3 regions of the Idiomarina sp. UBA3162 genome follow, and region 3 is predicted to be linked to each of the others. Evidence: predicted binding sites of a transcription regulator. Region 3 holds the regulator's gene; each other region holds the start of a gene.
The links. The regulator sigma-54, encoded in region 3, starts transcription at its own class of promoters, with help from an activator protein. The targets are predictions, from matches to a motif close to GTTGGCACGNNNNTNGNNT.
Positions count from the first base shown of each region.

Region 1: flgF (flagellar basal-body rod protein FlgF) is a predicted target of sigma-54. The motif match lies at 2,150-2,168, and genes of this name have one in related genera.
Region 2: B2X00_RS02340 (P-II family nitrogen regulator) is a predicted target of sigma-54. The motif match lies at 3,950-3,968, and genes of this name have one in related genera.

Region 1 is NZ_DEYI01000003.1:77,968-88,851, reverse strand. Features, by position in the region: gene flgH (flagellar basal body L-ring protein FlgH) at 1-529, opposite strand, end outside; gene flgG (flagellar basal-body rod protein FlgG) at 546-1,334, opposite strand; gene flgF (flagellar basal-body rod protein FlgF) at 1,357-2,100, opposite strand; gene flgE (flagellar hook protein FlgE) at 2,252-3,598, opposite strand; gene flgD (flagellar hook assembly protein FlgD) at 3,614-4,300, opposite strand; gene flgC (flagellar basal body rod protein FlgC) at 4,314-4,766, opposite strand; gene flgB (flagellar basal body rod protein FlgB) at 4,778-5,182, opposite strand; gene B2X00_RS00350 (CheR family methyltransferase) at 5,251-6,090, opposite strand; gene B2X00_RS00345 (chemotaxis protein) at 6,108-7,055, opposite strand; gene flgA (flagellar basal body P-ring formation chaperone FlgA) at 7,212-7,919, shown strand; gene flgM (flagellar biosynthesis anti-sigma factor FlgM) at 8,002-8,337, shown strand; gene flgN (flagellar export chaperone FlgN) at 8,355-8,756, shown strand; gene B2X00_RS00325 (LPP20 family lipoprotein) at 8,830-9,309, shown strand; gene B2X00_RS00320 (flagella assembly protein FlgT) at 9,389-10,576, shown strand; tRNA gene B2X00_RS00315 (tRNA-Arg) at 10,636-10,712, shown strand; gene B2X00_RS00310 (sensor domain-containing protein) at 10,730-10,884, opposite strand, start outside.
Region 2 is NZ_DEYI01000019.1:9,194-20,077, reverse strand. Features, by position in the region: gene B2X00_RS02360 (RimK family protein) at 1-1,243, shown strand, start outside; gene B2X00_RS02355 (GNAT family N-acetyltransferase) at 1,233-1,709, shown strand; gene glpQ (glycerophosphodiester phosphodiesterase) at 1,684-2,712, opposite strand; gene B2X00_RS02345 (cysteine synthase A) at 2,709-3,767, opposite strand; gene B2X00_RS02340 (P-II family nitrogen regulator) at 4,002-4,340, shown strand; gene B2X00_RS02335 (ammonium transporter) at 4,357-5,535, shown strand; gene cfa (cyclopropane fatty acyl phospholipid synthase) at 5,608-6,723, shown strand; gene B2X00_RS02325 (AI-2E family transporter) at 6,720-7,766, opposite strand; gene B2X00_RS02320 (EAL domain-containing protein) at 7,867-9,555, shown strand; gene B2X00_RS02315 (sensor domain-containing protein) at 9,537-10,884, shown strand, end outside.
Region 3 is NZ_DEYI01000059.1:2,005-12,888, reverse strand. Features, by position in the region: gene tldD (metalloprotease TldD) at 1-434, shown strand, start outside; gene yjgA (ribosome biogenesis factor YjgA) at 438-971, opposite strand; gene pmbA (metalloprotease PmbA) at 1,056-2,402, shown strand; gene mgtE (magnesium transporter) at 2,424-3,785, opposite strand; gene B2X00_RS07510 (HPr family phosphocarrier protein) at 3,788-4,066, opposite strand; gene rapZ (RNase adapter RapZ) at 4,063-4,908, opposite strand; gene ptsN (PTS IIA-like nitrogen regulatory protein PtsN) at 4,893-5,369, opposite strand; gene hpf (ribosome hibernation promoting factor) at 5,373-5,660, opposite strand; gene B2X00_RS07490 (RNA polymerase factor sigma-54) at 5,689-7,140, opposite strand; gene lptB (LPS export ABC transporter ATP-binding protein) at 7,170-7,895, opposite strand; gene lptA (lipopolysaccharide transport periplasmic protein LptA) at 7,899-8,441, opposite strand; gene lptC (LPS export ABC transporter periplasmic protein LptC) at 8,413-8,973, opposite strand; gene kdsC (3-deoxy-manno-octulosonate-8-phosphatase KdsC) at 8,970-9,542, opposite strand; gene B2X00_RS07465 (KpsF/GutQ family sugar-phosphate isomerase) at 9,542-10,519, opposite strand; gene B2X00_RS07460 (TetR/AcrR family transcriptional regulator) at 10,684-10,884, shown strand, end outside.

The sequences.
Region 1 (10,884 bases), on a different contig from region 3:
GACGGATAATGCCGGTTAGACGGATATACTCATCGCCGGTATTAATACGGAGCCACTTTTCGCCACGAACAATTAGGTTACCGTTGGCTAGCGTGCGAATGACCGTCACGGTGATTTCACCACTCAACTGGTTGCTCTGGTCGGCCGTCGCGTCGCCAGTAAAGTCACGTGTTCCACCCAATGTCGCCGACAGTGGATTACCATTAATGGTCGCTGCCCGTCCGAGTATATTGGGTACCGGCAGATCGACGTTACTCTCTTTGGTGGTTTCAGTATTCGCTGATTTACTCGCCGTCGTCCGCTCTTGCAACGTCACGGTAATAATGTCACCCAAACGGCGCGCCTTAATATCCGAGTACAAGTTGTCAGAGTATTTGGCTTCGTACAGTGAGCCAGTTGGCACCACAGGTTGTGCACGCTCCTCGGGCAATACCGGCGCATAAAAAGGATCATCCGGCATGGGTGCTGGTTGGTTCGAACTACAGGCTGCCAAACTAAGCAGGGCCAGACTCATCCAAAATAAGCGCATAATTGCCTCCAAGCCTTTACAACTGCTGATTAATGTAGCTCAGCATTTGGTCCACTGATGAAATCACTTTCGAGTTCATCTCGTAACCACGTTGAGCCTCAATCAGATTAACGAGTTCTTCGGTCACGTTAACGTTCGAGGTTTCCAGTGCACCTTGAATCGTATTCCCCATACCGTCGACACCCGGCACGGCTTCAAGCGGTGCACCGCTGACTGCCGTTTCCTTATAGAGGTTCTGTCCGATAGGCTCTAAACCAGCGGGGTTGATAAAGCTCGCGAGGTTAATCTGCCCAACCACCACGTTGTCTGCGTTACCTGGCTGACGCACGGTGACTTCACCCTCTTGCGAAATACTCAGTGAAGTAGCGTCTTCTGGAATTTGAATAGCAGGCTCGACAGGATAACCATTGCCCGACGTCACCATTTCACCCTCTTCGTTGAGGGAGAACTGACCGTTGCGGGTATAAGACAACGTCCCATCAGGCATCAATACTTGGAAAAAGCCTTTACCATCAATCATCACGTCAAGTGAGTTATCGGTTGTTTGCACATTACCTTGGGTATGTGACTTTTGTGTCGCGACCACTTTTGAGCCGGCACCAATCATTAGCCCGTTAGGCAACTCAACATCCTGTGCCGACTGGCCACCTGGCTGGTTGATGTTTTGGTAAAGCAGATCTTCAAATACCGCGCGGCTTTTCTTGAAGCCCACAGTGCTGGCATTCGCCAAGTTGTTTGAAATTACCGAGATATCGCGCTGTTGTGCATCGAGTCCGGTTTTACTAATCCAAAGCGCTGGGTTCATAATGCGTCTCCTCTCCGTCCGCTTAGCTCATGCGCATGAGCGATTCCGCGCGCTGAGCATTTTCATCGGCGGTCTTCATAATTTTGACGTTCATTTCGTATTGGCGCTGTAGTGCAATCATGTTGGTCATCTCTTCGACCGTGTTTACATTACTGCCTTCAAGTGCCCCGATGGATAGCTTCACATTGGCATCCACGAGTGCCGGTTGACCATCCTTGAGGGAAAACAAACCGTCGGTATCCTTCTTGACGTTACCGTTGGGCGGGTTGACCAATTTAATGCGATCAACAATTTCCATCGCGTCTTCAGGCGCACCCTGCGGACGAATAGAAATATTACCGTTAGCCCCAATGGTTAAATTATCAATCGGCATGGGAATAAATATTGGGCCGGCATCGCCCATGACAGGTTGTCCGCGATCGTTCTTTAACATGCCATCGGCACCAATCTCTAAACTACCGTTACGTGTGTAGCGTTCTTCGCCGTTGGCATTTTGTACAGCGATCCAACCTTGACCTTGCACGGCAACATCAAGGTTACGTCCGGTGGTTACCATGGCGCCACTGGCAAAATTTTGCCCCGGGCTTTCTGTCATCGAAAACACACGCGTGGGCAGCCCTTCGTTAAACGCCTGCATCGACCGCGCTTGTTGCAAATCCGCTTTGAAACCTGTGGTGTTGGCGTTGGCTAAGTTATTCGCGCGCAATGCCACCGCGTTCATATTTTCTTTCGCGCCACTCATTGCGACCCAAAGCATCTTGTCCATGCAGACCTCCAGCCAAAAATTTGTCAGATACTTCTACTAACTAATGACTATGCATGGAGCGTGCCAATATCGAACCTTTGCCTCGAACAGCCAATAAAAAAGGCTTGCCGATGCAAGCCTTTTATTAAATCAATCGCTCTCGCGTTGCAGGTTAACGGATCTGTAGAATCGCCTGATTAATGGTGTTGTTCACTTCTAACGAACGCGAGTTCGCCTGGAAGTTACGCTGAGCCGTAATCAAGTCAACCAACTCTTTAGTTAAGTTAACGTTTGAGTTTTCTAACGCAGAAGCCTCTATTGCGCCAAACGTACCGCTGTTTGCTTCACCTGCAAGCGGCTCGCCTGAATCAATACTTTGACGCCACTTAGTACCACCGATTTGCGTTAGACCTTGTTCGTTAGCAAAACGAACGACCGATACCTGACCTAAATACTGTACGTCACCGTTCGAGTAGGTTGCAGCAATCAAACCGTCTTTACCGATATCAACGTTAGTCAGACGACCCACGGTCGTGCCATCTTGGTCTAACGTTGTAACCTCAAAGTCCGAAGCGAACTGGGTCGGTGTTGTAGTACCGGTTTGGTCTTGGAAATTGAACTGAATGGTTTGTGGATCGGCACCGTTATCGAGGTATGGACCGCTCGGACCTGCACCTGCTAAATCGAGTGTGCCTGGATCAAAAGTGGTTTGTCCTGCCGGTAAATCCGGTTCACCGTTACCTAAGAACTGCACGTTCAGACCCGAGAAACCATTAACCGAGTTAGTGGCAGACGCTGTGCCGCTGCCGGTCGGTGCTAAGTCAATTTCTTGACCATCAAAGGTGGCATAGACATCCCAATCATTCTGCCCACGTTTAACGTAGTAAGTCGACAATACGTGTGACTCACCCAGTGAATCGTATACCGTTGCCGATGTTGAACTGTGGTAAGTGGTGGCTGTGTTCGGATCAAATGGTGTCGCTGTGCCATCAATCGGTGTTAAGCGCGCATCGACGTTAAATGCTGTGTAGATGTTATTGGTGCTCTGCGGTGCACCGGCCACGTCCGGTATACGGATTGGCTGGGTAGTCGCCAAACTGGTAGACGTCGTCGCACCGCTGTTACGGTCAACTTGATAACCCTGCAAATAGTTACCTTGGTTATCAACGATAAACTTATCATCGTTGAGCTTGAATGCGCCCGAACGCGTGTAGGTCAAATCACGAGAACCTAAGCCATCGGTGGTGGCAAAGAAGCCGTTGCCGCTGATCGCCATATCCAACGAGTTATCAGTAAACTCCAGTGTCCCTTGGCTGAACTGTTGTGCGACAGATGAAGTCAAAACACCGTCACCGACTTTTGTATTACCCGCGTTAAAAATGCTCGACGCATACACGTCAGCGAACTCCGCACGTGACTGTTTAAAACCGGTAGTTTTTACGTTCGAAATGTTATTCGCGGTTGTATCAAGATCTTTTTGTGATGCGTTGATGCCGCTCAGTGCAATATTAAATGACATAAGTCACCTCGCTATTTAGCCAATCTCTGTGACATCTTTAAAGTTGATGCCACCTAAACCTTTCAAGTTAAGTACGATGCCACGGTCACCACCTGTGCTAACACTTTGAACCGTCGCGTGCATTTGCAGTGGTAAATCTTCCGCGGAGTTACCTAGCTGGCCATTGGCAGTAAACGAATACTTGCCAGCCGGCACTGGATTGCCGCTTTTATCTAAGCCGTCCCATTCAAAATCCTTGGTACCTGCAGCTAAATCGCCCATATCAATGGTTCTCACGACCGCATCATTTTCATCCTTGATGGTAATTTTTACGTTCTGCGCTGTTTGCGGTGCAGCAATCATGCCAGACGCCGTGCCACCGCTATCGATCGAAGCCTTGCTGGTCGGCACCAACACCTTGCGTCCGACAAGCGTAGAGGCCTGCAGCGCTTGATTCGATGACATGTTCTCGGTGAACTTGGTAAACTGCTCTTGCAAGCCAGTGATACCTTCAGCCATCGAGAAACTGGTCATTTGCGCAATCATTTGATCGTTATCAACGGGCTTGGTAGGGTCCTGCATATTCAACTGTTGAGTCAGCAGCTTAAAGAAGTCCTCCTGCTCTAACTGTTGATTATTAGACCCATCAGCGTATTTAGCGCCCTCTTCCTTTTTCCAAGTGAGATCGTTGATTAACGGGTTACTGTTACTCACATTATCCATGGGCTATCTCCCGTTACCCTTGTCCAAGACGCAACAACCGCTGAGTCATGGTTTTCGCTGTATCCGCCACCTGCACATTGGTTTGATATGAGCGTGACGCAGAAATCATGTTGGCCATCTCTTCGGTCACATTGACGTTGGAGCGATAGATGTAGCCATTACCATCCGCCATCGGATGGTTTGGGGCATATTCGATTTGCAACGGCTTATCGCTCTCGACAATACCCATAACTTTGACTCCAGCAGACTGGCCTGCTTGGCTTTGGTTAGTCAGACTATTACCACGATAGTTACCTTGCGCATCAGACAGTGCGGTAGCAAACACCGGATTACGTGCACGATAGGTCTCATCAACACTACTGCTTACCGAGTTGGCGTTCGCCAAATTACTTGCCGTGGTGTTCAAGCGCACCGACTGTGCACTCATTGCTGACCCACTGATATTAAAAATATTAAATAGACTCATCGCTCAGATTCCTATGCTTGACCGCCGCCTAGCGCTTTCTTAACGCCACTGATGCGGCCGTTGAGGAAATTCATCGTCATTTCATATTCCAATGCATTTTTTGCATACAAGTTTTGTTCCACTTGCACATCCACCGTATTACCGTCACCGGTATCAGGTTGATTTGGGATACGGAACTTCTCGGTTCCTTGCGGTTTGATTTCGACAGAAAAGTGTTTTTCGTGGGTACGCGCGAGCTTATAACTCTCCATTCCACGCTGAGCCTGCGCTAGCGCTTGTTGAAAGTCGAGTCCCTTAGCTTTATAGCCGGGGGTATCTGCATTGGCGATATTGTTAGCAATTACCTCGGCCCGACGCGTTCGAATACCCAGCGTGTGCTGCTGAATACCCATAAGCTTGTCCATAGTCAGTGCCATAATTTTGTCTCCCACATTTCAGGTGGACAAAATAATGCATTATCTGTGCCAAGCTTATTCGAGTGAGGTTAATTTTTGCGCTTGTAGATGATACCGGGGTTGCAACGTATCATTTCGAAGTCATCAGTCAGTCCTGATATCGATTCTGAAGCCCCTAAAAAGAGATACCCTTTAGGGTTCAAAGCTTGCCTAAATTGGGCAATGATTTGCCGCTTGATGTTTGCCGAAAAATAAATCAATACATTGCGGCAGAAAATTATGTCGAATTTACCCAGCAATGCGTAACTGTCGAGCAAATTGAGGTGACGGAATTGAACAAACTGCTTCACTTCATCTTTTAGAGTCGACGAACCCGGCTTCACGCCTTCATCGAAAAATTTCTTTCGCCGTTCTGGTGATAAGCCACGCACGATGGCGAGACTATCGTATTCAGCGCGAGCGCACTGCTCGAGCACCTTGTTCGAAATATCGGTGGCGGTAATTTTGATACCACCTTTAAGCGCACCCGGATTTTTTGCCTTGTACTCAAGATACGACATCGCAATCGAATACGGCTCTTGTCCACTTGAGCAAGCGGATGACCAGATCTTCAACGGCCGAGTTTCATTCTTGTATTCTTCGAACACTCGGTTTACCAAGATTTCAAAGGGATAGGTATCACGAAACCACAAGGTTTCATTGGTTGTCATGGCATCAATAACAGCCGAACGTAAGGCACGCTCGCTAATCTTCATTGACCGTTTGACGAGCTCCGCTAACGAGTCGATACCAAAATGACTCATCAGCGGTGATAAACGACTTTTTACCAAATAGAGTTTGTTGTCACCGAGCACGATCCCGCACTGATGCTCCAGAAATTGCCTAAACTCTTGGTATTCTTGTGTATTGAGTTCTTTGTTACTCGACATTAACTGCGTCTATTCCATTACTCGGCTTCGGCGACAATGTTTTCAGCATTGAGCCATTTTTTAACGGCACTGGCGAGCTCATCGGGATGAAATTTTGCGATAAAGTCATCAGCCCCTACTTTCTTAACCATCGCCTGATTAAATACGCCGCTTAGTGATGTATGCAATATAACACGAACATCGGCCAAATTCGGATCCGCTTTTATCTCAGCGGTTAATGTATAACCGTCCATGACAGGCATTTCCACGTCCGATACTAAAACGGGCACGTGCGGTTGTACATTACCATCCACTTCCTTGGCCTTTTCTTTTAGCCAATCCAGCGCCTCTTTACCATTTTTCTTTACTTCAAGTGGTATCTCAAGGGATTCAAGGGCGCGCTTTATTTGGCCACGTGCCACCGCTGAGTCGTCGGTGATTAAAATGGTAAGGTTTTCTTTCTCGACGGTAATCGGCTGATTCTTAACATCATCGCTCAATTCGGTGTTGACCGGCGTAATATCGGCAAGGATGCGCTCAACGTCAATAATTTCGACAAGCTTGTTTTCGATTTCAGTGACCGCGGTAAGGTAGGCATCGCGACCTGTGCCTTTCGGCGGTGGCATGATGTTTTCCCAATTAATATTGATAATGCGGTCAACGCCACCGACTAAAAAGCCCTGCACGGTACGATTGTACTCGGCAATAATAATAAACCGGTTTTCGATATCGGTAATCGCCGGCCCACCTGTCGCGAGACTTAAATCGATAATCGAGATCGCTTGACCACGGATGTGGGCAACACCACGAACCAGGCGATTGCGTCGTGGAATCGATGTCAGCTTCGGACACTGCAGCACTTCGCGTACTTTAAAGACGTTAATACCAAAGCGTTGCTGGCCACTAAGGCGGAACAGCAAAAGCTCCAGACGGTTCTGACCCACCATTTGGGTGCGTTGATTTACCGAGTCAAGGATGCTTGCCATGTTATCTCCTGTGTGCCGCTTATCGTTGCTGGCATGTTCTTTGCTAGCTTTATCACCAATAGTGTCATTAAAGGTGTAAATGTCAATTGATTGACGTCGTACTGGTTACCCCAAGGTAATCGGCCGATTGCACCCAAAACTTTAAGTGGAGTTAATATGATAATACGGCAAACCGCTATAATCAGTTCGATCTTTCTCATATTGACGTCAAGTTTAGCATTTTCAGCTGAACCTTCATCCTACAATTACAAGAAATTGCAGCAATTAGCCAATAACTTTGTTCAGCAACAAGTGACGCAGCCCGATAACGGGCGTGTTGAAGTGGTCGTAAATTCGCTCGATCCCCGCATGGCGCCCAAGGTGTGTGCTTCTGAGCCGAGCATTGGCTTTGCTAGAAATTCGGGGTTAGAAAGTTATACCACCGTCGAGATTCAGTGCACCAGTGGCACTCAGCCTTGGCGAACTTATGTACCGGTGCGGATTTATCAGTACCAAGAAGTCTGGTCTGCTGCGGTCCCGATGTCGCCAGGACACCTTATCAGTGAGCATGATTTACGTATTGCTGAAGTCGATATTAATCAAGTGCGTGCCAACATATTTACCGATAAGACGTTATTGGTTGGGGCGCGCGTAAAGCGGCGAATTTCTGCCGGTGACGCCATCGAGGCGCGCGATACCTGTCTTGTTTGCGAAGGAGAAAGCGTTACAATAGTGGCGCAGGATAAATCGTTGCGCATCACAGCATCCGGTAAAGCCTTAGGTGACGGGTTACAAGGCGAGTCAGTGGCGGTGCGAAATGTTCGTTCAAACAAGTCACTCGAAGCCGTCGTGACAGGCTTAAACGAAGTAACGGTTAATTTATAAACTTTTTTTACTAAAAGAATTAAAGTTATTTTTTCTGCGGCCGATTACAAAGCGAGAACTTATAACATGTGAGGCGAGCGATATGGCAATTAACATAAACAACAACGGTGTTAAGAATAATTCAATCGACACCAAGCAAACGCAACGTCAGACATCGACTGAGCAGTCGAGCAACAGCGGTGCAACAGCGAAAAGCGGTTCAGACTCAGTTTCACTGACCTCTGAAGCACAAAACCTTTCAGCATTGCAGGAAAAAGCAATGAACAGCAGCGGCATCGATCAAACTAAAGTGGATCGCATTAAGGCAGCTATCGAGAACGGTTCATACAAAGTCGACGTTGATCGTCTGGCTTCCAAACTTGCGCAGTTTGAAGGTGACTTGTTTGGTGGAGCGATCGACACAGATAAAGACGCTTAACGCGCGCTTAGGAATTTATGACGCCTATCACTGAAGTTCTCGAACAAATGTCGCAAGCACTGGAGCAACTGCAACAGTGCCAGCAACAAGAATTGACCGCTGTCGTTAACCGTCAGCATCAAAGTGTTGCTGAGTTAGCAGAGGTCAAAGCCAGCTTACTCAGCCAGCTCGCTGAGTTTGATAGCTTTCTTGCCGAGCACCCAGAGCGACAACAACTCAGCACCGATGAAGTGCTGAGTGAACGCGTCGCGCAACTGCGCTCTACTTTGGCTGAAGTCAAACGTCAGAGCGATGTCAACGAACACGTTGTGACACGCACACTCGCTAATATTGACCAATTGAAGCATGAAATTGTGCGACAAGCATCCCATGCCCGCGGCGATGCACTCACCTACAATGCCAAAGGCAAAATCCGCTAAACAGCACTAAAGATTTCATCATCCATGCCGTTAATGAGTTATCAGGTATAACTCATTTAGGCTTGAGGTCGATATGAAACGTGCAGCTCTAACCATATCTTTATTTTCTAGTTTGCTGATGCTCAGCGGGTGCAGCGCTGTCTACGATACTGTCTACGATCAACAACATGTCGAATGGGAAACCGAAACCCCGGAACATTTCCCGGTCTTAACGGCCACTGGCTTTGCGCCGATTGATGCGCAACCGGGCGAAACCAAGCAACATAAAGATCTAGCCGCCATGCGCGCCTCTAAACTCGCCGCTTATCGTGAATTGGCTGAGCAAGTCTATGGGCAACGCATCTCGGGTGGAACCTCAGTACAAAACTGGACCTTAGGCAACGATCAGTTTCAGGCTTCTGTAGATGGGGTTATTCGCGGTGCCGAAGTTGTTCGTACCTACACGGTGGGTGAATATTATGCGACCGAGCTGCGCCTCGATTTTGCCAAAGTGAATAACCTGTACGAAAGCACCAGCCGTAAACAGAAGATAAAGCGCGTCGTTTATTACTAACCAACACATGCTTGGTGGTCTGATTCTTGCTTAAGTATACGTAGAAGACCCCTTTGGTTGGCTGATGAAAGGTATAAACATGCTGCGTAAGTTGTTAATTGGTGTAATCGTCGGATTTATGACGCTGAGCATTCATGCTCGAGTAATCGAAGTCGAAGGCAGTGCCCGTATCGTCAACGGCGATACCCAAGCGGCACGCAGCCAAGCCATCGAAAATGCGCTACAACAAGCCCTGTTAATGACGGGCAGCTCTATTACTTCGGTCCAGTCTATCGTCAACGGTGTAGTCAACAACAATCAAACTCAGGTGTCCGCCACCGGCAATGTTGAGCGGGTTGATGTGTTGCGAGAAGAAATGCGCGACGGACGTTTATACGTGCTGATTCAAACAGAAATCTGGCAGCGCGAACAATCTTGCCGTGGCAGCCACTATAAAGCCGGTGTAACCATTGCCCCATTTGAGTTCTCTAATCGCGAACATGCCGCCTATGGACAAATCTGGACCCTAGGTAATATTTCGGCTCAGCATTTAGCGCGCGATATTGCTAGCCAAAGTGATCAATTATTCGTAACCCATACCTTGCGCCGTAACGCGGGTCTGCAAGCAGCGCTCGACAATCTTAACCTTAACGAAGTCGGTCGTATTGGTCGACAAATTGGTTATGCCAACGACAGTCAGTTCGTGATTCTGGGGATCTTCGATGATCTGTCAGTGACAGAACAAGGCTCATTTTTAGGTGTATTTGAACAACAACCCACTCGCCACTTTGCACTAACGCTCTATTTAATTGATGCAATGAATGGCGACTTGATCACCCGCGCACGAGTCGAAGGCGCAGAGCCCTGGACCTTTCCGCGTAATGCCCAAGTCGATGTAGCCACCACGACATTCTGGGATGCTCCGTTCGGTGTGGCGCTAGCGTCATCATTAGAAGAGCTCGCTTCGGGCATTCAAATGCAGGTTCAGTGTAAACCGGTGCGCGGTCGTGTGGTCTGGCATGATCGCCAGCAGGTACAAGTCAACTTGGGTGAGTCACATGGTGTTAAAGTGGGGGACAAACTTAAGATCGTACACCCAAGCAACTACGTGGACGACCAAGGTCACTTCCGTCAACGTTGGCAGGTCAGCCGTTTTACCGTCACCGTCGAACAAGTACAACCCGATAGCGCCGTCGCCTCTATTAACGGCCCTGATGTGCTAACCAACGTTCAGGTAAACGACTGGGTGGTTCCTGCAAGTGAGTCTGACACAACTGTTGCGCAGTAGTCACCGAGTGGCTGGAAAGCAACTTCCGGGTCTGGCATAATCCCCGCCACGATTCGGTTGTCCCCGTAGCTCAGCAGGATAGAGCAGCCGCCTCCTAAGCGGCAGGTCGCAGGTTCGACTCCTGCCGGGGACGCCAACGCACGTCCAACGACCTCAGCGGCGTGTTAAGAATTCAACTAATGGCGCAAAACGCATGGGCGTTGCCTCGAGAAACCCCTGCATCACATCAGTTTCAAGCTGCTGTACCATCGCTTTTTCGGCGACCGTCTCGACCCCTTCTGCAACGGTATTTAAGCCCAGTTCGTGCG
Region 2 (10,884 bases), on a different contig from region 3:
TAACACCATCAATGATCTAAATAACTTTAATCATTATCAGCTGTTGGCAAATCCGGTCGATAAAACAGCCAGCAAGTACCTTGCCAAACAGACCGGTGGTACCATGCAACTCATCGTCTGCTTTGGACAAACGTCAGTGGAGCCGTTAAAGCACTTGGCACGACAGCTTTTTGACCGATATCCATGCCCAATTATTAATATTAATTTCATCAAAGAAAATGATCGTTGGTTAATTCAGTCTCTCAGCGCTGGTCGGCTCGCGGATTTAACTGATGATGAGCAAACCTTATTTGGCGAGTCATTGGACTTATTTAATAAACGGGTTTGGCGCAAAGCTCGTGCAAAAAAAGAATATCGCTATGATTTGGCAATCCTTTATAACCCTGAAGAAGCCATACCAACCAGTGATAAAAAAGCACTCAATTTATTTATTAAAGCAGCCAAAGAGTGCGACATTGAAGCAGAGCTTATTACAGCAGATGACTACAACCGCTTGCTTGAATTTGATGCGCTGTTTATTCGTGAGACGACTAAAATCAGTCATTACACGTATCACTTCGCAAAAAAAGCTGAAGCAAACGGTATGGTCGTCATTGACCATCCCGACTCGATCGTAAAATGTGCCAACAAAGTATTTCTAAAAGAATTGCTCGATAAGCATCATGTCGCAACACCTAAAACCGAGTTGCTATTGTTGCAGTCTGATATCGACTATAAGGAACTGGGCGAACAACTCGGTTATCCAGTGGTATTAAAAATTCCAGATGGCTCTTTTTCTATCGGCGTAGAGAAAGTCGAAAATGAGACTGAATTTAAAGCGGCAGCTGAACGCCTATTTGAACAGTCGACTATTTTATTAGCCCAAGAGTTTCTAAAAACCGAATACGACTGGCGCATTGGTGTACTCAATAATCGCCCGATATACGCATGTCAGTACTTTATGGCTCGCAATCACTGGCAAATCTATAACCACAATGAGTCCAGCCGTGCTAAAAGTGGTTCTTTTGAAACCTATGGCGTTCATCAAGCACCCAAAGAGGTGGTTAAGCTCGCATTACAAGCGACTAAACTTATTGGTGATGGGCTATACGGTGTTGATGTAAAAATGACTCAGAGAGGCCCTGTCATCATTGAGATCAACGATAACCCATCTATCGAATCAGGTGTTGAAGATAAACTGCTTGGGTATGAGCTTTATCGTTTAATTATGGCTGATTTTGGGCGCCGGTTAGATGAACACTAATTGCGGCTTTAAGATCGACCCTTGCCAGCGCAGTGATATCACTGCGCTAGTCGAATTAGAGAACCAAGTTTTTGATTATTCTCGTATCAGCAGACGTAACTTTATACGTCTGCTACAAAGTCCTGCTGCCTTTATTTTGCTTGCCAAAGACAGTGCAGATCAGTTGGCGGGTTATGCAGTTATTTTAACTCGACGTAATAGTCGCTACGCACGTATTTATTCCATTGCCGTCGCCCCGGCATTTCGCGGTCAAGGCGTAGCCAAGCTGTTAGTTAATGAAGTGATTAAAACACAACGTCAGCAGGATCGTCTTGGATTATCATTAGAGGTGAAGTTGGATAACAAGCAAGCAATCCAACTTTACCAGTCTCTGGGGTTCGAGACCGTCGATATTCTGGTCAACTATTACGATGACGGTACTGACGGGTTAAAAATGCGACTTACTTTTGATCCGGAAAGTCACTAAATACGCCCTGTACACCAGCTTCTTTTAACCAACCTCGCAATTGCTTGAGTGACTCAACACCTTGGGGTAATTGATCAGCGCGCAATGTATAAACGTGCACTTTAAGCCCGACTTTTTCAGCATTTTCGAGTACATCGCTCCAAACCGGTTGACCGTCTTTGACCTCCTTGAGTACGTGACCTAACCACAAGCCAACGTGATCGACATACGAGGTCAAAGATTCTAAGCCCGCATAAGTTCTCAGCGCATCGTAATCAATAGGCGTCTCGCCCCAAGAGTTGTCAGCGATCAACTGAACCAACGGAAAATCACAATGAAATTCTCGCTTCACTCGCCTGAGTGTTTCGGGATCAAACGACTGCAGATAGAGAGGTGTTGCTTGCTGTTGATCGGAATAACCGTTTTTGCTCAGCACATTCATTACCACCGCTAGCGGATCGTAATCCTGATCGCGATACCAACGAGAAGCTTTCACCTCAATGTAGACACCTGTGTTCTTATTTCTAACGCGATTGAGTTCCTGAATAAGATTCAGCGACTCGGCTAACGTTTGAATTTTGAATTCGACCTGATTATTTTGAAACCGCTGAGGATAACGCGCGGACCCATCGCTGTTTCGGCGTGGCGTGAGTCTGAGCTGCTTTAAGTGATTGAGAGTGAAGTCCACCGCATAATAGCTTCCATCGGGACGGTGCCGTTCAGGAAAGACTTCTGCGACGTTCGTCACCGCATCGAGTTGAGCATCGTGCAATACAACCGCTTTGCCGTCGCGGCTCAACTGCACGTCTTGCTCGATATAGTCCGCTCCCAAAGCATAAGCCATCACCGTTGCAGCCTGCGAATGCTCGGGTAGATAACCTGACGCACCTCGGTGGGCGATATCGATAAACTCAGGCAATTTGATGGGAGCAACAGCGAGCTCTTCGGTCGAGTTGTCCGCCTGTGCAGAAACCGATAACGATGAGAACCACGCGATTCCAGCAACCACCGATATCCACTTCATGAGTCATCTCCTGACCAATTGACCTCGATCAGACGGTCACCTAAATGCTGATAACGTTCGGTTAACTGTTCAATCGGTTCAGGCTCGATAGCTAAGCCCTTTTGCGTGAGATACTCGTTGTTGTAGAGCTTACTGGCTGAGCGCTCACCTAGGTCACAGGCAAATGTCACAATATTACGTCCTCGCTCACCATTCAACGCCGCTGCATAAGCAGCGGCGAGGTTGAGTGCTGAGCTACTCCCCAAGACGATTCCATCTTGCTCGCGCACGTAGCGTGAAATACTAATGAGGTCTTGGTCCGGTAAATTGACAGCATGTTTAATACGCGCCTGCCTAAAGTTATCCACCAAACGCATGATCCCAATACCCTCTGTCATTGAGCTACCGTTTGAGACATATTCACCGGTTCGCAAAAACTCAAAAATCCCTGAGCCATCGGGATCAGCAAGCCACACGTCAATATTAGGGTTTTGTTCCTTAAAATACCGGCTATTACCACCGATGGTGCCGCCCGTCCCCGCAACGGAAACAAAGGTATCGATATCGCCATTCAGTTGTTGCCAAATTTCGGGCCCAGTGTGCAAATAGTGGGCGCGCGCATTACTGGTATTCTCAAACTGATTAGCCCACCAGCAATCATCACGCTCTTCCGCAATACGGCGTGCCGTGTGATAAAAATGATTAGGATTTTTAAAAGGTACTGGGTCAACCGTCTTAAGTTGACCTCCGTGTAAAGCTATCATGCGTTCTTTCTCAGGTGATTGATCATTAGGCATAACCGCCAACATGTTCAATCCAAACGACTTGGCAACCAACGCTAAGCCAATCCCCGTATTACCTGCGGTGCCCTCGACGACGGTCATACCAGGCTTAAGTTCGCCGCGTTCCATCGCATCTTCTATTAACTGCTTAGCAGCGCGATCTTTTATCGAGCCACCTGGATTCTGGAACTCACACTTTAAGTATATATTACTGCCACTCAGTTCAGACAGTGAGTGCACTTTAAGCAAATCCGTTTGCCCAACTAAATCACTGGTACGTTGACCTACCAACATTTGTACAGTCCTCTACTTCGCTGTTGCATAGTATGCAGTATCTCCGTTGAGCAAATTCGGTTCAACTCTATTTGCATTGGATTTACTGCACTTTAAAGGTGCACCTGCACCAAGCGTATGCCACGAAAACGGTCAATCATTCACACGATTCACACAACTCTTTGTTTTATATTGATTTTATATCTGGCACGAATTGTGAATTAACAATTCATCTACATTAACGGAGTGCTGGTTATGAAAATGATTACTGCATTAATCAAACCATTCAAATTGGACGATGTTCGACAAGCTCTAGCCGATATTGGTTGTACCGGTATGACGATTGCTGAAGTACGCGGTTTTGGCAGACAAAAAGGGCACACAGAGCTGTATCGAGGAGCAGAATACAGGGTCGACTTCCTTCCCAAGATCCGCTTGGAACTTGCTGTAAGCGACGACCAACTGGATCGCGCCGTTGAGGTTATTTCCGAAGCCGCTCACACCGGTAATATCGGCGATGGCAAAATTTTCGTTACACACCTCGAACACTGCGTGCGTATTCGTACGGGTGAAGTCGACCAAGAAGCCCTGTAACTAAGGAGAATACGTGATGAATGCAATTTCTCTCACAAACACGGAGTACGCGTTAAATACGCTGTACATTTTATTATCAGGTGCATTTGTAATGTGGATGGCAGCCGGTTTCGCCATGCTTGAAGCTGGGCTCGTGCGAAGCAAAAACACCACTGAGATTCTGACTAAAAATATCGTCTTGTTTGCGCTTGCCTGTATTGCCTACCTCGTTATTGGCTACACACTGATGTATGGCACCGGTGGTTCTGATAGTTTCGCCGACGATGCCGACTTTTTTTTCCAGAGCGTGTTTGTTGCCACCGCGATGTCGATTGTTTCTGGTGCGGTCGCTGAACGTATGAAATTACTCGCATTTTTTGTTTTTGCGGTCGTTTTATCTGCCTTTATTTACCCTTATCAAGGGGGCTGGAGCTGGGGAGGCGGCTTTCTTGCCGAGGCCGGCTTTGTCGATTTTGCTGGCTCGGGCATTGTTCATATGGCGGGCGCTGCGGCAGCACTCGCAGGTGTCCTATTGTTAGGTCCTCGCCGTGGAAAATACAAAGACGGCAAACCGACGGCTATTCCCGGTGCCAATATGCCGTTGGCGGCACTTGGGACATTAATTCTATGGTTCGGTTGGTTTGGGTTCAATGGCGGTTCACAGCTGGCTATCCACGATATCAACAATGCCAATGCCGTGGCTCGTGTATTTGTAAACACAAATTCAGCAGCTGCCGCAGGCGCCGTGGGCGCACTCCTCATTACTGTACTCATTTGGCGCAAGGCGGATCTCACTATGATAGTCAATGGTGTTTTAGCAGGTTTGGTCGCGATTACCGCTCAACCATTAACCCCAGCGCCAGAGCATGCCTCCATCATTGGCTTTAGTGCCGGCTTGTTAGTGGTCATATCGATTATTACCCTTGACCGCATTCGTATCGATGATCCAGTCGGCGCGTTGTCCGTACATGGTGTAGTAGGTTTTTATGGCTTAATGCTCGTCCCTCTCACCGATACTAACGCAGCTTGGTCAACCCAACTTTTAGGTGCTGGGGCGATATTTGGCTGGACTTTTGCGACCAGTCTGGCTATTTGGTATCTGTTGAAAGTCACAGTGGGTATTCGTGTAAGCGAGGAGCAAGAGTATCTGGGCGGCGATATCAGTGAATGCGGTGTCGAGGCTTACCCAGAGTTTACGAGCTCAACGAAACGTTAGTTAATCAACGTTTGCCTGTGACCTACTCCATTGTTAAGTTAAGAAATACTTAATACGTAAGGGTTAAGTCTCATGGCATCATCAAAAGAATACTGTATTGAACTACTCAATCGAGCAGGCATTCAAATCAACGGCTCCCACCCTTGGGATATGCAAGTACACGATGACAGCATCTTTGATCAGGTGCTGTCACGTGGCAATTTAGGGCTTGGAGAAACCTATATGGCGGGACTTTGGGATGCTGAGCGTTTAGACCAGTTTTTCCACCGCCTATTGCGTTCTGGGGTGCAAGATGAGGTCAATCCCGCGCGCCTAATTTTTCACTCGTTGAAAAGTCGTTTATTTAATCTGCAAGACGATAAGCGTGCCTGGGAAGTTGGGCAAAAACACTACGATATTGGTAATAAACTGTACCAAGCCATGTTAGACGAACGCATGGTATACACCTGCGGCTACTGGCGTGACGCTGATAATCTCGACGATGCACAGCGCGACAAATTAGAGCTTAGTTGTCAGAAACTGCAACTCAAACCGGGTATGAAAATACTTGATATAGGCTGCGGCTGGGGCAGCTTTATGCAGTATGCCGCAGAACACTATGGCGTCGAGTGTGTCGGTGTTACGATATCAAAGGAGCAAGTGCGCTTAGGAGAAGAGCGGTGTAAAGGCTTGCCTGTAGAGTTTCGTCTGCAAGACTATCGTGATCTCGACGAGTCATTTGATCGCATCATCAGTTTGGGCATGTTTGAACATGTCGGTCAGAAAAACTACGAAGATTACATGGATGTCGCTCGGCGCTGTCTAAAGGATGATGGGCTATTCTTACTGCATACCATTGGTAAAAATGTTTCAGACACAGCAGCCGACCCCTGGATAAGCCGCTATATTTTTCCTAATGGCGAAATCCCATCAATTGCGCAAATTGGTGCAGCATTAGAAGAACGGTTTGTGTGTGAAGACCTTCATAACTTTGGTGCTGATTACGATAAAACCCTGATGGGCTGGTTCGAAAACTTCGATACAGCGTGGCCTCAACTCCAAGGTGATTACGAAAAAACATTTTATCGAATGTGGAAATACTACTTGCTGTCATGCGCAGGCGCATTTCGCGCCCGCGACATTCAACTATGGCAATGGGTGCTTAGTAAACAAGGTATTGAAGGTGGATATCATCGACCATTTGTTTAAGAACCAATATTAAACTCGTGCGTAAACATATCCCAGAATGCTAAAAATAGGGCCGCGATAAGCGGTCCAATCACAAAACCAGTGATACCAAACAAACTTAATCCACCCAGTGTCGAAAATAAAACAATGTAGTCAGGCAGTTTAGTATCTCGCCCCACCAGTAGAGGACGTAAAACATTATCAGCGAGTCCGATTATAATGACTCCGTAAAGCAGCAATACCACGCCGTCAAAAATTGCGCCGGTACTTAATAGGTATACTGAGACCGGTAACCAAACTATCGCTGCACCCACAGCGGGGATAAGCGATAAAAACGCCATCACGACACCCCATAACACCGGTGCTGGAATGTCCAGTAGCGCAAAAATGATTCCCCCTAACGCACCTTGAACCATGGCGACAACGATGTTTCCTTTTACTGTTGCGCGCGTCACCTCAGCAAACTTCTTGAAGAGCTGGTGCTCGCGTTCATCTCCTAGCGGCAATGCTCGGACCATCAAACGGATCAATTTGTTACCGTCACGAAGTAGAAAGAATGTCAGATAAAGCATTAACCCCAGATTCATAACAAATCCAAAGGTGTTTTGCCCAACGACAAGCGCCTCTTGCGCAAAAAATTGACTAGCGCTCATTGCCCACTGCGATATACGCTCGGGTAGCGACTCGATATCAATACCCAAGCGGGCTAGCAAATCAGGTAAGAACGGCAGGCCTTGCTCTATTTTATCAACGATTTGAGCGACACTAACGTCACCTGAAGCAAGTCGTTGATATAGCTGAACGCCCTCTTGGATAAATGAATACGCCACAGCAAGCACTGGAATCACAACAATGAAGGTCGCAACTAACAAGGTTAGTAAAGCGGCTCGATTACTGCGCCGCCCCAGCATGCGCTTAAGCCTAATTTGCAGAGGGTAAAAGATGACTGCAACAGCACACGCCCAAAAAATCGACGCCCAAAATGGCTTAAGTATGAGCGCAAAAGCAATACTTACCGCCAGCAGCATAAGCAGAAATGAACGTGTTTCCAATTTATCTTGCATAATCATTCCGTTTAATAGAAGCTTGTCAGAACAGCATGTCCCATATTAGTAAATGATTTACGCATAAGATAGTGCGATGATCGCACGCATATGGAAACAAATGGACGATACATCAAACCCTTACAGCTTTTCTACATGGTGTCGCGAAACACTTGTTGAGTTCACTCAGTTGAACGCAGAAAAACAAGTGTTCGGTGGATTTCTCATAGCAGTGCTACTTACAGCCTGTGTTCAACTTATCGAATTTACCGGCGGTCTGCCAAGTGTGTTCGAACACTTAATTTACTTTCCGCTGATATTTGCAGGTTTATTACTCGGTCCTCGTATCGGCGCGTTGGGAGGCTTCGTTACAGGATTAATGCTAACCCCGTTGTTTTTTCCGACAGAGCTCATTGACCAAGAAAGTACCCTGATTGACTGGCCAGTGCGCCTATTAATGTTAACGTTACTCCCACTCATTACAGGCCTCATTAGCCGTTCTGTTCAGCAACTTCATCACTTAGAAAGCAAAGCAAAGAAAACTTTTCAGGGAACCGCATTGCCGAACCATGAGGCATTACTGGATCAAATCAACGAATGGTCGAAGCAAAACTCAGCCCCCACTGATGCGTTAATGGATATTATTAATTTAAGACTCAGCAATATTGATAAATTACGTAATCAAGTGGGTCAGCAGAAAGCGGATAGAATCGTTGCTGAGTTGGCTAAGCAATTAAAAGAGGCGCTTGGGCAGTCCGCTGAAGTGGGTCAAACAGCAACCAATGAGCTCGTTGGTTTGCATGCTAATACCGAACATTCGCGCGAAGAGCTACAGGAAAAGTTACAACAGATACTAAGCCAACCCATTGTTATCGATGGCTCTGAATTTCGTCTTGATACCACTGCAGGCGTCTTGCGCGTTAAACGCGAAAATGCAAAAGATAAAGCGAATATGGTGATACATGACGCACAACAACACAGTTATAAAGCTGCTGAAAACAACCAAACTTTCTCATTTTTAGACCACGATAATGATCTTGTCGAGGATCACGACGAACCTTTATCTAAACAATTATTATCGGCTATCGATAGCGAGAATATTAAACTCTATTACCAACCCAGATTGAATACTAACTCTGGCTATTTCTCAGTCATCGAAGCGATTGTCAGATGGAAAGACAACCAGCGTGGTTACCTATCGCCGGAAGACTTTAAACCACTCATAGAAGAAGCCTCACTAGCTAAGCAATTCACCGGCTGGATGATTAAAACCGCTTTTAACGATGTCACTGAATGGATGCGAAATGACTTTATTGTTCGCCTATCGTTACACATCACGCTTAACGATATTCTCGAGCCGGCAATATTAAATGTGGTTGCGAAGTCGTTAAACAAAACTAAGTTCCCACCATCTAGCCTTAGCTTAGAAGTTAGTGAACGCTCACTGGTGCGCATCAGTGAGCAGTCAAAAATCTATTTAAAAAAGTTACGCTCCATGGGAGTCACCATTATTGCAGACCAATTTGGTGAAGGTCAGCTCACGTTACAAAGTATTTTTGTCCTTCCAGTAGACGCGATAAAGCTCTCCGAAAACTTGGTCTTAAAAGCAACATCGAATAGTGACAAAAAACGTACGCTCATTTCGATGATCAAAATGGCTCGCTCGCGTGGACTCAAAACCATTGCAACCGGCGTGGATAACCGCGCCAAACTATTATTACTAAAACACATTGGATGTGATGAGCTTCAAGGATCGATCTTAAGTAAACCGACGGCTAAAGACGATATTCCATGGGCAAGAATCCGATAGAGACAAAAAGTAAAAAAGCGATTGAAAAAACACATTTCCACTGGTTAGCAGCATATGCCCTGACTACTACGGTAATTACCGTACTGGCTGTCAGTCTGCTATACCTGTACCCGTTTGATGTACAAACTTTGCATTTCGGCGTCATGCTAGTCGGTGCAATTATCATCGCTGAATCTACGTTCTTTATCTGGCGCGCATTGCGTGCATCCAAAACAATGATCAAGTCGTTGCAGCCCTCTATCAACCAACTTGATGAGGGTTCAACCATAGTTTACGAGTTACACAAACAAGGTAATACCTATCAACCCGTTTATGTGAGTAGGAATATTAAACAGATTCTTGGCTACTCGGTTGAGGAGTCAATGGGACCCAGTTGGTGGTTTGATAACGTACACCCAGAAGACAGAGCGCTCACATTAAGCGCGCTGACTAAAGTCGAGGCAAATCACACCTTTGTGCATCGCTATCGCTTCAGAACCAAACAGGGTCATTATATTTGGTTACGCGATGAGCTACGCACCTTTCATGATGATAATGACAAAATTGCCGGTCAGTGGTCGGACATTAGCCACGATTTGAGTTGGCTCCAAGATAATCAAGCCATCACTCAACGTGAACTGATTGGTTTTGCAGAACTCAATGACGATGACAGTATCCTACGGGCTGATACTAATTTCCGTAATTTAATTGGCCTAACCGATAATGAGCCCAGCGCGCACCATATTTTAGATTTTATCTCGCCAACCAACTTCAACAATGACAATCCTACCTTAGAAGCGGGTATTGAGTATTTGGTTGAATTTAATCGCCCTAACCATCAAGCTTTGCATGGATTACTGAAAATCAGCGAGGACAAGCAAGGTGCGGTTCGCTTTGTCACGCTCATTGACCTATCGGCATTTGCATCAGAGCGTCGCAGGCTCAAGCAAATTGCCTACATTCAGCCACTAACAGGGCTACCCAATCTTGAGCAACTCAAGCTCGACCTTCAGTCATCGCTCGATAGAGCGAACGAAGACGAATTAGTAGCTGTTCTTAACATCAATATCAGAGAGTTTCATAAGGTTAATGACTCTTACGGTGTTACCAATGGCGACCGTGTTTTACAACGAGTTGCACAACGTTTCCAGCAAGCACTGCCAGACAATGCTGGACTTTATTGTGCATGGGGCGATGATTTCTGGATTTTATTATCGGGTATTAAAGAATATATGGATCTACAAGATCTCATGGATGACCTGATGAGCGCTCTGAACAAGCCGCTGATGCTCGAAAAACACATTCAGTTGCAAGTAACCGCGAATATCGGTGCTTGTACTTACCCACTTG
Region 3 (10,884 bases):
ATGCGCGTTTGATGGGCCATGCGGTGACAGGCAACGGTCGTCGTGAGAGTTATGCGCACTTGCCCATGCCGCGTATGACAAATACCTACATGCTGCCCGGTGAGCACCAGCCCGAGGACATTATCGCGTCTGTGAAGCGCGGTATTTACGCGCCACACTTTGCCGGTGGTCAGGTCGATATCACGTCGGGTCAGTTCGTGTTTTCGGCATCAGAAGCATACCTGATTGAGGACGGCAAAATTACACAACCGATTAAAGGCGCGACGTTAATTGGTAATGGACCGGAAGCGATGAGTAAGGTCTCAATGGTGGGTAATGATTTAGCGCTCGACCAAGGTGTCGGTGTGTGTGGTAAGGATGGTCAGAGTTTACCGGTTGGCGTCGGTCAGCCAACGCTGAAACTAGACGCTATGACAGTCGGTGGTACTGACTGAGGCTTAGGCCTCAGTCATGAGTTCACGTAAATAGACAAATAGCTGGCGCGCTGCCGTAGGCGGTTTATTGTCCTCGGCTTGCTTTTTGGCTTGTCGAAGCCATTGGCGAATACGCTGAATATCGGCATCGGGGTAACGGTTAAAAAAGTCTGTGAGCGCTTCTTCGTCACCTGATAACAGCAGGTCGCGTTGTTGCTCAACAGCATGAAATTGATTCACAGTTTGTTGGTGAAAGGCGTTAAGGCGTTCCATTGCTTGTTCGATAGGCGTAACGTCTCTTTGGCGCATTAACTTACCAATAAACTGAAGTTGGCGGCGATAGCCTTCGTGTTTATTTTTAATTTTACGAGCGAGCAAGACCGCATCGCGCAGCTCATCATCAAGTGGAATGCTTTTGAGTTGCGCATCAGTTAAGTCTACGAGCTCAGTGCCCATTTTTTGTAGGGCTTCAACTTGGCGCTTGCGTTCACTTTTGCTGGGGACATCTGCAAATTCATTTTCGTCTGGCGATGTCGAGTGGGTTGGTTTACGAGCCATAATCCATTCAGTTTTAATTGCTAATAATAACGAGCAGTTTACCAGTTTTACGCAAGACGCGTTAATCATTTAGAGGAGTGTACATTGAAACCTCAACTTAGCGAGTTACAGCAACAACTTGATGATGTTGAATTAGCGGTCCAATATGCGTTGGAGTTAGCGGCTAAAGAGGGGACTTCAGCGGCCGAGTGCTCGATCAGCAAAAGCGCCGGCATTTCAGTCGGTACGCGTATGGGCGATGTAGAGACCGTTGAATTTAATCAAGACGGTGCGCTGGGCATTAGTGTGTATCGTGATCATCAAAAAGGCTCGGCATCGACTACCGACTTATCGCGTGAAGCCATTGCTGCGGCAGTAAAAAAGGCGGCGGAAATTGCCCGTTATACCTCAGCTGACCCGTTTAATGGGTTAGCACCGAAAGAACTAATGACCAAAGATTATCCTGAGCTAGACTTATGCCACCCCGGCGATCAAAGTGCAGAATACGCGATAGAGCAAGCACTCGCCTGTGAGCGTCATGGCTTAGCTTTAGATGATCGCATTATTAATTCTGACGGTGCACACTACGGTTCGCATACGGGCTTTCGCGTATATGGCAATAGTCACGGTTTTTTGGGCGGTTATTTGCAGTCGCGTCATAATTTAAGTTGCGTACTGATCGCAAAAGAAGGTGAGCGCATGCAACGCGATATGAGCTACTCGGTTGCGCGTCGAACGCAAGACTTAGCTGCGCCCGAAAAAGTAGCTGAGGAAGCCGCTCAGGAGACGCTATCCCGCTTGGGTGGCCGCAAGATCGATACCGCAAAAGTCCCGGTAATTTTCCGCGCCGATGTGGCGGGCAGCTTGTTTGGCCATTTCGTAAGTGCGATCAGTGGCGGCAATCTTTACCGGAAATCAAGTTTCTTGCTAGACGCATTGGGCCAGCCGGTGTTGCCGTCGTGGTTAAACATTAAAGAATGTCCTCATATCGTGGGTGGTTTAGCAAGCAGTCCGTTTGACCATGAAGGTTTAGCTACGATTGAACGTGATATCGTTACGGCCGGTGAGTTGCAGACTTATCTACTTACTAGCTATGCGGCCCGCAAGATGGATATGCAGCCCACCGGTCATGCTGGGGGCATCCATAACTGGCGCTTGACCCATGGTGATAAGAGTTTGGCTGAACTGTGCAAACAGATGGGCACAGGCTTACTGGTCACCGAATTGATGGGGCAAGGCGTTAACTTAGTCAACGGTGATTATTCGCGCGGCGCTGCTGGATTCTGGGTTGAGAATGGCGAAATTCAGTATCCTGTTGAGGAAGTGACGATTGCGGGTAATTTAAAAGACATGCTGGCAAATATCGTCGCTATTGGTAACGATGTTGACGAGCGCCATGCTTTGCATACGGGATCGGTGTTGTTAGAAGAAATGCGGATTGCAGGTCAGTAAAGCAACCGGCGACATTGCTGTTTAAGACAGCAGCAATGTCGCAGTACCCAAGAATGCAAAGATACCGACCACATCGGTGACGGTGGTTAAAATAACCCCGCCCGCCAGTGCTGGGTCAATATCAAAACGCTTCAATATCATGGGTACGGTCACGCCGGCAAGCGCCGCCGCCAGGAGATTCATCATCATCGCGAAGGCGATAATGCCACCAACCAACCAGCTTTGCATCCAAAGTGCTACCACAGCGGCAATGAGGATTGACCAGATAATACCGTTCAGTGCGCCAATGGCGAGCTCTTTGCCGATCAACCACCGTGAGTTACTACTACCGATATGGCCGAGCGCCATACCTCGAATTACCAAGGTCAGGGTTTGACTACCGGCAATACCCCCCATACTTGGCACGATGGTATTCAGGATAGCGAGTACCGCCATCTGCGCTAACACGTCTTCGAATAGTGAGCTGACCATAGCGGCAAGTAATGCCGTGACCAAGTTAATGGCCAACCACACGGTGCGGCGGCGAGTACTTTTGAGTACCGGCGCAAAAGTATCCTCGTCATCTTCTAAACCGGCCATACTCAACATCGAGTGTTGAGCATCCTCGCGAATGATATCAACCACGTCATCGATGGTGATTCGACCCACAAGTTGCTGCTCCCCGTCGACAACGGGCGCTGATACCCAATCATGACGTTCAAACAATTTTGCGACTTCGGTTTCATCCATGTCGACAGGAATACTGACGATATCCGGCGACATAATATCGCTGACCACTTTTGATGGGTCGACGGTGACTAAGCGCGATAGGGCGATTTCACCGATGAGTTTATCGTTCCGATCGGCGACATAGAGTTTATCAGTGGCTTCTGGTAGCTCGCCTTTTAGGCGAAGGTAACGTAATACAACATCGACGGTGACATCGGCGCGCACGGTAATGGTATCGGTGTTCATGATACCGCCGGCAGAGTCCTCATCGTATGACAATGCCGTTTCAGCACGCTCTCGGTCGCGCTCGTCCATTGATTTGAGCACTTCTTGATAAACTTGGTCTGGCAAGCCACGCAGTACGTAGGCCAAGTCATCGGTATCCATTCCTTCGGTGGCAGCCGCGAGTTTTTCAGGCGCCATCTGGCGAATAATGGATTTTTGAACTTCTTCTGAAAGTTCTTCTAGAATATCACCGTGTTCGTCGGCATCGACGAGTTTCCAAACAATGGCACGACTTTTAGGGGGGGACGACTCCAGGAGAAGCGCAATATCACATGCCGGCATATTATGTAGCATGCGGCGTGCAGCCACATACATACCGTCCGATAGGGCAGTATTTACCTCTTGAATACGCTGCATTGCATATTCTTTATCGGACAACTCAGCCATCATGGTTATTCAGCTTCCTCAAACTTATCTTCAAATAGGATGGTAATTGCTTCGAGCGCTGCCTCGGCATCTTCACCTTGGGCGCAGACATCGACCTCGCGGCCCTGTCGGCTGGCGAGAAGCATTAAACACATCACACTGCCTGCATCGACCTCTTGACCATCTTGGCTGATGGTAATTTTGGCGGCAAACTCCTGCGTCAAGCGTGCCAATTTGGTTGCTGCGCGCGCGTGCAGACCTAGTTTATTGCGAATGATCAAAGATTTACAGACTTTTTGCGTCATTTTGACAATTCCCGATGGCGAACCTGAACATGTGTTTCATCTGTTCTGAACTGGTCGGCTAAGGCTTCGGCCAAATAAACAGAGCGATGTTGACCCCCCGTACAACCCACCGCAATAGTTAGATAGCTACGGTTACTGCGTTGAAAGTAAGGTAACCATGTGGCAAGAAAGTTTTCGACTTGCAGTAAATATTTGGTCACTAAACCTTCTTTGCGGAAAAATTGCTTAACGTCCTCGTCTTGCCCAGTGAGAAGCTTGAGCTCTGGATTCCAATGGGGATTCGGTAAAATTCGCGCATCAAATACGAAATCTGCATCCTTAGGTACGCCGTGTTTAAATCCGAACGACTGGAACACAATCACGACATGCTTCGAAGCTTTACCCAAGACGCGCGCACTCACCTCTTCACTGAGTTGATGTAAAGATAGGTTACTGCTATCAATTCGCCAAGTGGCGCGTTCAGCAATAGGGTCGAGTAGTCGGTTTTCTAACTGCAGCGCCTCAACTAAAGGTAGCTGCTTTTGTGAAAGTGGATGCAAGCGCCGAGTTTCGCCAAAGCGTTGTAGCAGCGTTTGGTCATCGGCGTCGATAAAGAGAACTTCAATATCGACGTCATCGGGCAAAAACTCAATTGATTCTACGAGTTCGTGAGGATCTTCAGGTAAATTGCGTACATCAATACTGATGGCAACGCGATCATATTGCTCAATGACTGAATGAACCAGTGTTGCGAGCAAAGCGATAGGCAGGTTATCGACACAATAGAAACCGAGATCTTCGAGTACTCTTAAGGCAATGGTTTTGCCGGAGCCTGAACGTCCACTGACTATGATAAGTTGCATTCAGGTGCCTGATCTTCGCTGACAAAAATAGAATAGAGCGCTTGGTCACTATCAGCTTCTCGCAGCGAACGCGTGCATTCTTTGTTATTCATGCGTTTGGCGACGGTTGCAAGCGTGTTTAAGTGATTTTCATGCTCCGATTCAGGGACAAGCAAGGCGAATACGATATCCACCGGCTGATTGTCAATCGCATCAAATTCAATGGGTTGTTCAAGCGTCATTAGTACCGCCACAGGTTGCGTCGCATTGGCTAATCGACCATGTGGAATAGCGATGCCAAGACCAATACCCGTACTACCTAAGCGCTCACGATTAATTAAGCTCTCAAAGATGTCGTGTTTAGTGATTCCGACAAGTTTTGGGGCCGCGATAGCGCTGATAGTTTCTAACAGGCGTTTCTTGCTTGCACCCTCGACTGCACACTTGGTGCAGTCGGGGCTCAAAAGATCAGACAATTGCATGATTTAGTGTTTTTTCAACTTTTCTTTGTGTTTAATCACTTGGCGATCGAGTTTATTGATCAATCCATCAATCGCCGCGTACATATCGTCGTGCTCTGCATCGGCGAAAATTTCTCCGCCGTTAACATGAAGCGTAGCTTCCGCTTTTTGAACCGTTTTTTCAACATTTAGGATGACGTGAACGTTGTTTATGTGGTCAAAGTGGCGCTCTAACTTGGCAAATTTTGTATCCACGTATTCACGCAACGCGTCAGTAATATCAATGTGGTGACCTGTTAGGTTGATTTGCATAACGTCTTCCTTCTACGGTTGAACAATATTAAAGCAGACTCTTCCTCTGGCTTGAAGAGGGAATGTTGAGCGATTCACGATATTTCGCGATCGTTCTTCTAGCTACTTGGATTCCCTGATCCGCAATGAGTTCAGCAATTTTGTTATCACTTAATGGTTTGGCGCGGTTCTCCGCGGCAACCAATTTTTTGATTAGCGCTCTTATAGCGGTACTTGAACACTCACCTCCTGTTTCGGTACTGACATGACTGGAGAAGAAGTATTTAAGCTCGAAGATGCCGCGCGGGCAGTGGAGATATTTTTGAGTCGTTACACGCGAGATTGTACTTTCGTGCATATCAACGGCTTCCGCGACATCATTGAGAACCATCGGCTTCATCGCCTCCTCACCATGTTCAAAAAAGCCTTGCTGACGTTGAACGATGCAGTGCGCGACTTTCAGTAAGGTCTCGTTTCGGCTTTCGAGACTCTTAATGAACCAACGCGCTTCTTGAGTATGCAGCTTAATATACTGAGAGTCAGCACTTGATTTTGCCTGCTGACTCAGCGCTGCATATTGTTCGTTCACTCTTAATTTAGGTACGCTATCAGGATTTAATTCGACCACCCAACGACCATTTTTTTTCACTACCGAAATATCCGGTATGACGTATTCAACGGGCTTTTGGTCGATAGCATCGCCAGGATAAGGGTTTAAGGTTTGAATCAGTCGCAGTGTCTCTTTCAGCTCTGCTTCATCAATCTTCAGTTTACGCTGCAACCCTTTATAATCCCGCGCACCCATTAACTCCATGTAATCATTTATAAGCGCTAATGCAAGCTTTTTGCAGGGGGTTTCATCGCATAGTTGCTGTAGTTGAATACTCAAACATTCTTGGATGGAGCGCGCACCGACACCCAGAGGATCAAAATGTTGAATACGCTTAAGCACCATGGCGACTTCTTCAACATCGACTTCGGGTAAATTGATAGCTTCAACGAGTTCATTCAAGTCTGAAGTCAGGTAACCGCGCTCATCGATGGACTCGATGATGGTGGTGGCTATAGCCGCATCTTCGTCTGAGAAATGCGACATCTGCATTTGCCAAATCAAATGATCGTAAAGCGAGTCGCTTGTTTCGCCTTGATAGACATCGTGTTCGCCGTCAAACGACTGGCTTGAGCTAGTGCCACTTGACGGAGTAGTTGATGTATATGTGTCATCCCAAGTGCTATCTAATGGGAGGTCATCGGGGAGTGATTGATCTTGTAATGCATCGACGGTTTCTTTTTGACTATCGTCTTTTTGCGTTTGCTCGGCATCGGTCTGGGCATCTTGCTCAGCTTCACCCTCAACCTCAAGTAACGGGTTATTATCTAAGGCTTCTTGAATTTCAGCTTGTAGATCGAGTGATGAGAGTTGCAACAACCGAATGGCCTGTTGTAATTGAGGGGTCATCGTAAGTTGTTGACCCATTTTCAGTTGCAAACTTTGTTTCATCTGATTATCCCGGCCTCACTTGTGCTGTGTTACAAGGTGAACTGCTCACCGAGGTAGACATCTTTCACTTGTTGGTTTGACAATACGCTATTCGCGTCCCCGCTAGCAATCAGCTCGCCATGACTAACGATATACGCATGCTCGCATACGGACAACGTTTCACGCACGTTGTGGTCAGTTATCAACACACCGATGCCTCGGTGCTTAAGATGTTCAATTATTTTTTTGATGTCGAGTACAGAAATCGGATCAACACCTGCGAAAGGCTCGTCTAATAAAATAAACGTAGGGTCAGCAGCGAGCGCTCGAGCGATCTCAACACGGCGACGCTCACCACCCGACAGACTCATACCCAAGCTATTCACGATATGACCGATATTAAATTCTTCGAGCAATGCATCGAGTTTTTCTTCGCGCTCAATCGCGGTAAGTGAACGTCGAGTTTCAAGAATCGCCATCAAGTTATCACGGACCGTCATTTTTCGAAAAATAGATGACTCCTGTGGCAAATATCCAATACCTCGACGTGCACGTTCATGCATCGGCAAAAGCGTTAAGTCCTGATCATCCAGCTTAATACTGCCTTTATCAGAGTTCACTAAGCCAACTATCATATAAAAGGTCGTTGTCTTACCTGCACCATTAGGACCGAGCAGGCCAATAATTTGCCCTTGGCTCACCTCTAAACTGACGTCTTTGACGACTTGGCGTCGATTATAAGATTTAGCGAGATGCTGAACAGATAATTTAGCCATGCACTATTGCTCTTGTTGCTGTTGGTCGTCTTCAGGTTGCTCTTTCTCGGGTTGCTTATTGGGGTTAAAAATCGTGGTAACCCGTTCGCCTGATTCCTTTGAGCCTCTTGCCGAGACATGCTGGTTAGCCAAGTCATACACAATGGTATCACCACGCGACAAGCTGCTGCCCTGAATGATTTGCGCATTACCTTGTAGTTCAATACGTCCCTGACTCTGGAAGTAAGTGATTTGATCGGCTTGTGCGCTGATCTCCGAGCCATCCTCGAGCAACTGGGTGTAGACTGCGGGACGACCGTGCGCGATAAATGTATCGGCTTGGTCTTTGGACTCACCGCCGGTTGCCTCAAGTCGATCCGCCTCAATACGCATAGAGCCCTGAGTTACAATGACATTATCGGTCAACAACAATTTATTGTTCTTGATATCAAAGTGTTCATGTCCAGCATTGACCTCGATCGGCTTTTTAAAATCCGCCTCACCTTGGGCGGCGGCCATTTGGCTCACAACCGCTAAACTAGCGAGGATTAAAAACCGTTTTAACATGACGTTTTAGCTCCATAGTTTCCGCGTACAGGTCGGCGCTCAGACCATGACCTTGCACAGCAATTTGGGGTCCCGAAATAGTGACAGGATAATCGGTATTCATAGTCTCTGCCGGTATATCGATGACCAAGTATTCGGTATTAACACGCTTAATTGAAGTATCAGGCTGTAAGGCCAATATTTCAACGTTGCGCTCTAAAATAAGTGTTTGATCGTCATATAGCGTGCCTTGCTCTGCGCTAACTTGCCATGTAGCTTCGCGCTCATCGGTATAAACTGAGTAAACAGGGTTGGTTAGTTCAGTGAGACCGATTTGAATATAATGCGACATGTGTTCGGCAGTAACCTGATGTGCCAAGCGGCCACCCGACTCATATAAACGCGTTTTCAGTCCTGAAGCGGTAAAGTCAGGCGTCATTTTCCGCGATTGCACGTTGTTATCGCCCGCGTCGGAGCGATCAAAAGGACGCCAAAGCAATAGTATAACTGCGCCAAATAAGATAAGCAGCAATAGCGCTACGCGACGACTCACAAACTCACTCCTTCAACACTCGCGAGTTCGCCGCGGCTTAACAGCAGTAAATCGCAGACTTCACGCACAGCGCCAAATCCACCATGACAGCGGGTGATATACTGCGCAGCAAGTTGCACAGATGGATGAGCATCGTGAACCGCGACGCCTAATTTAGCACGGTTGATGAGTTTTAGATCGGGCACGTCATCGCCGACGTACGCGACGTGCGAATCACTTAATGCTAACGTTTCAAGCAGGCGCTCGTAGACCTCGACCTTATCTTTCACACCCTGAAAAATGTGGGTCACGCCTAGGTGTTTCATGCGACGTTCAACAATTGCCGATTCGCGACCAGTGATGACCGCCGCAGGGTAACCAGCATCGGTCCACGCTTTTAAGCCAAAGCCGTCGCGGGTGTGGAACGCTTTAAGCTCTTCACCTTGATTACCTAAATAAATGCGACCGTCTGAAAATACGCCGTCGACATCTAATACCAGTAATTGAGTCTGCGCGAACTGTTGAAATAAATCTTCGCTAATGTCGCCATACCAGGTATTTACGGTTTTTGCAGTACGGTTATGAATCATTAAACCACTCCTGCCTGCAGTAAGTCGTGCATATTCATGGCGCCGTGTGGCTTGCCATCATGGTCGACAATAATTAAGCCGTTAATTTTACGGTCCTGCATTAACTTAAGCGCTTGTGCAGCTAACATGTCTTCATGCGCGGTGACGCAGGTGCGTGTCATAAAGTCGGCAATTTTACTCTCGTGCACATCAACGCGGCTATCGAGAATACGGCGCAAGTCACCGTCCGTAAAAATTCCCGCTAAGCGACCTTGGTCATCAACAATAGAGGTCATGCCGAGACCTTTACGTGAGATTTCCAATAAAGCATCGCGAATTAATGCTGTTTGCTCAACTTTGGGGACACGATCACCCGTATGCATGACGTCGCTGAGTCTGAGCAACAACCGCTTACCCAGCGAACCACCCGGGTGCGACAAGGCAAAATCGTCGGCGGTGAATCCACGCGCATTGAGGAGCGCGACTGCGAGGGCATCGCCCATGACCAGACTGGCTGTGGTCGAGGCCGTCGGAGCTAAGCCGAGCGGACAGGCTTCTTGTTCAACCCGAATACAGACGTGAATATCGGCCAAGTTTGCGAGCGTTGAATCCGGATTGCCAGTCATCCCGATAATAGTGACACCTAATCGTTTCATGACTGGAACGATATTTAAAATTTCACCTGTTTCACCACTATTTGATATGGCGATGACGATATCACTGTCAGTGACCATGCCGAGATCGCCGTGACTGGCTTCCCCGGGGTGTACAAAAAATGCCGGTGAACCGGTTGAAGCAAGTGTTGCTGCAATTTTTCCACCAATATGACCCGATTTTCCCATACCGGTCACTATAATGCGTCCTTTGCAATCGAACATCGCCTGACAGGCGCGATTAAAGTTCTCGTCGAGAAAGGCTTTTAAACCTTCAATAGCATCGCGCTCGATATCGATTACGTCGCGAGCAAGCGTACAAAAGTCATGGGTGATTTGCTTCATTACTCACCTAAAAAACTGAAAACCTGCGCCTAATGATACGTCAATATGACGGTGGCTGCCTACCGTATTTGTCGCTATATGATTGCTAATGTCACAAATTTGAATTACTATACCAACTAGACGGTTTAGTAATAAGCCTAGTTTATGTCATTAAGTGAGTCGTTATGTGCGCAAAAAAATGTGCGGGTCGCCCGAGCAATAGAGACGTTATTTTAGATGCTGCTGAGCAATTAGTTGCATCTGAGGGTGCTGCTCGTCTTACGTTTGATGCACTGGGTCAAGCAACCAGCATTAGTAAAGGCGGACTGCTGTATCACTTTGCTAGTAAAGACAAACTTCTCGAAGCGATGCTTGAGCGCATGGTG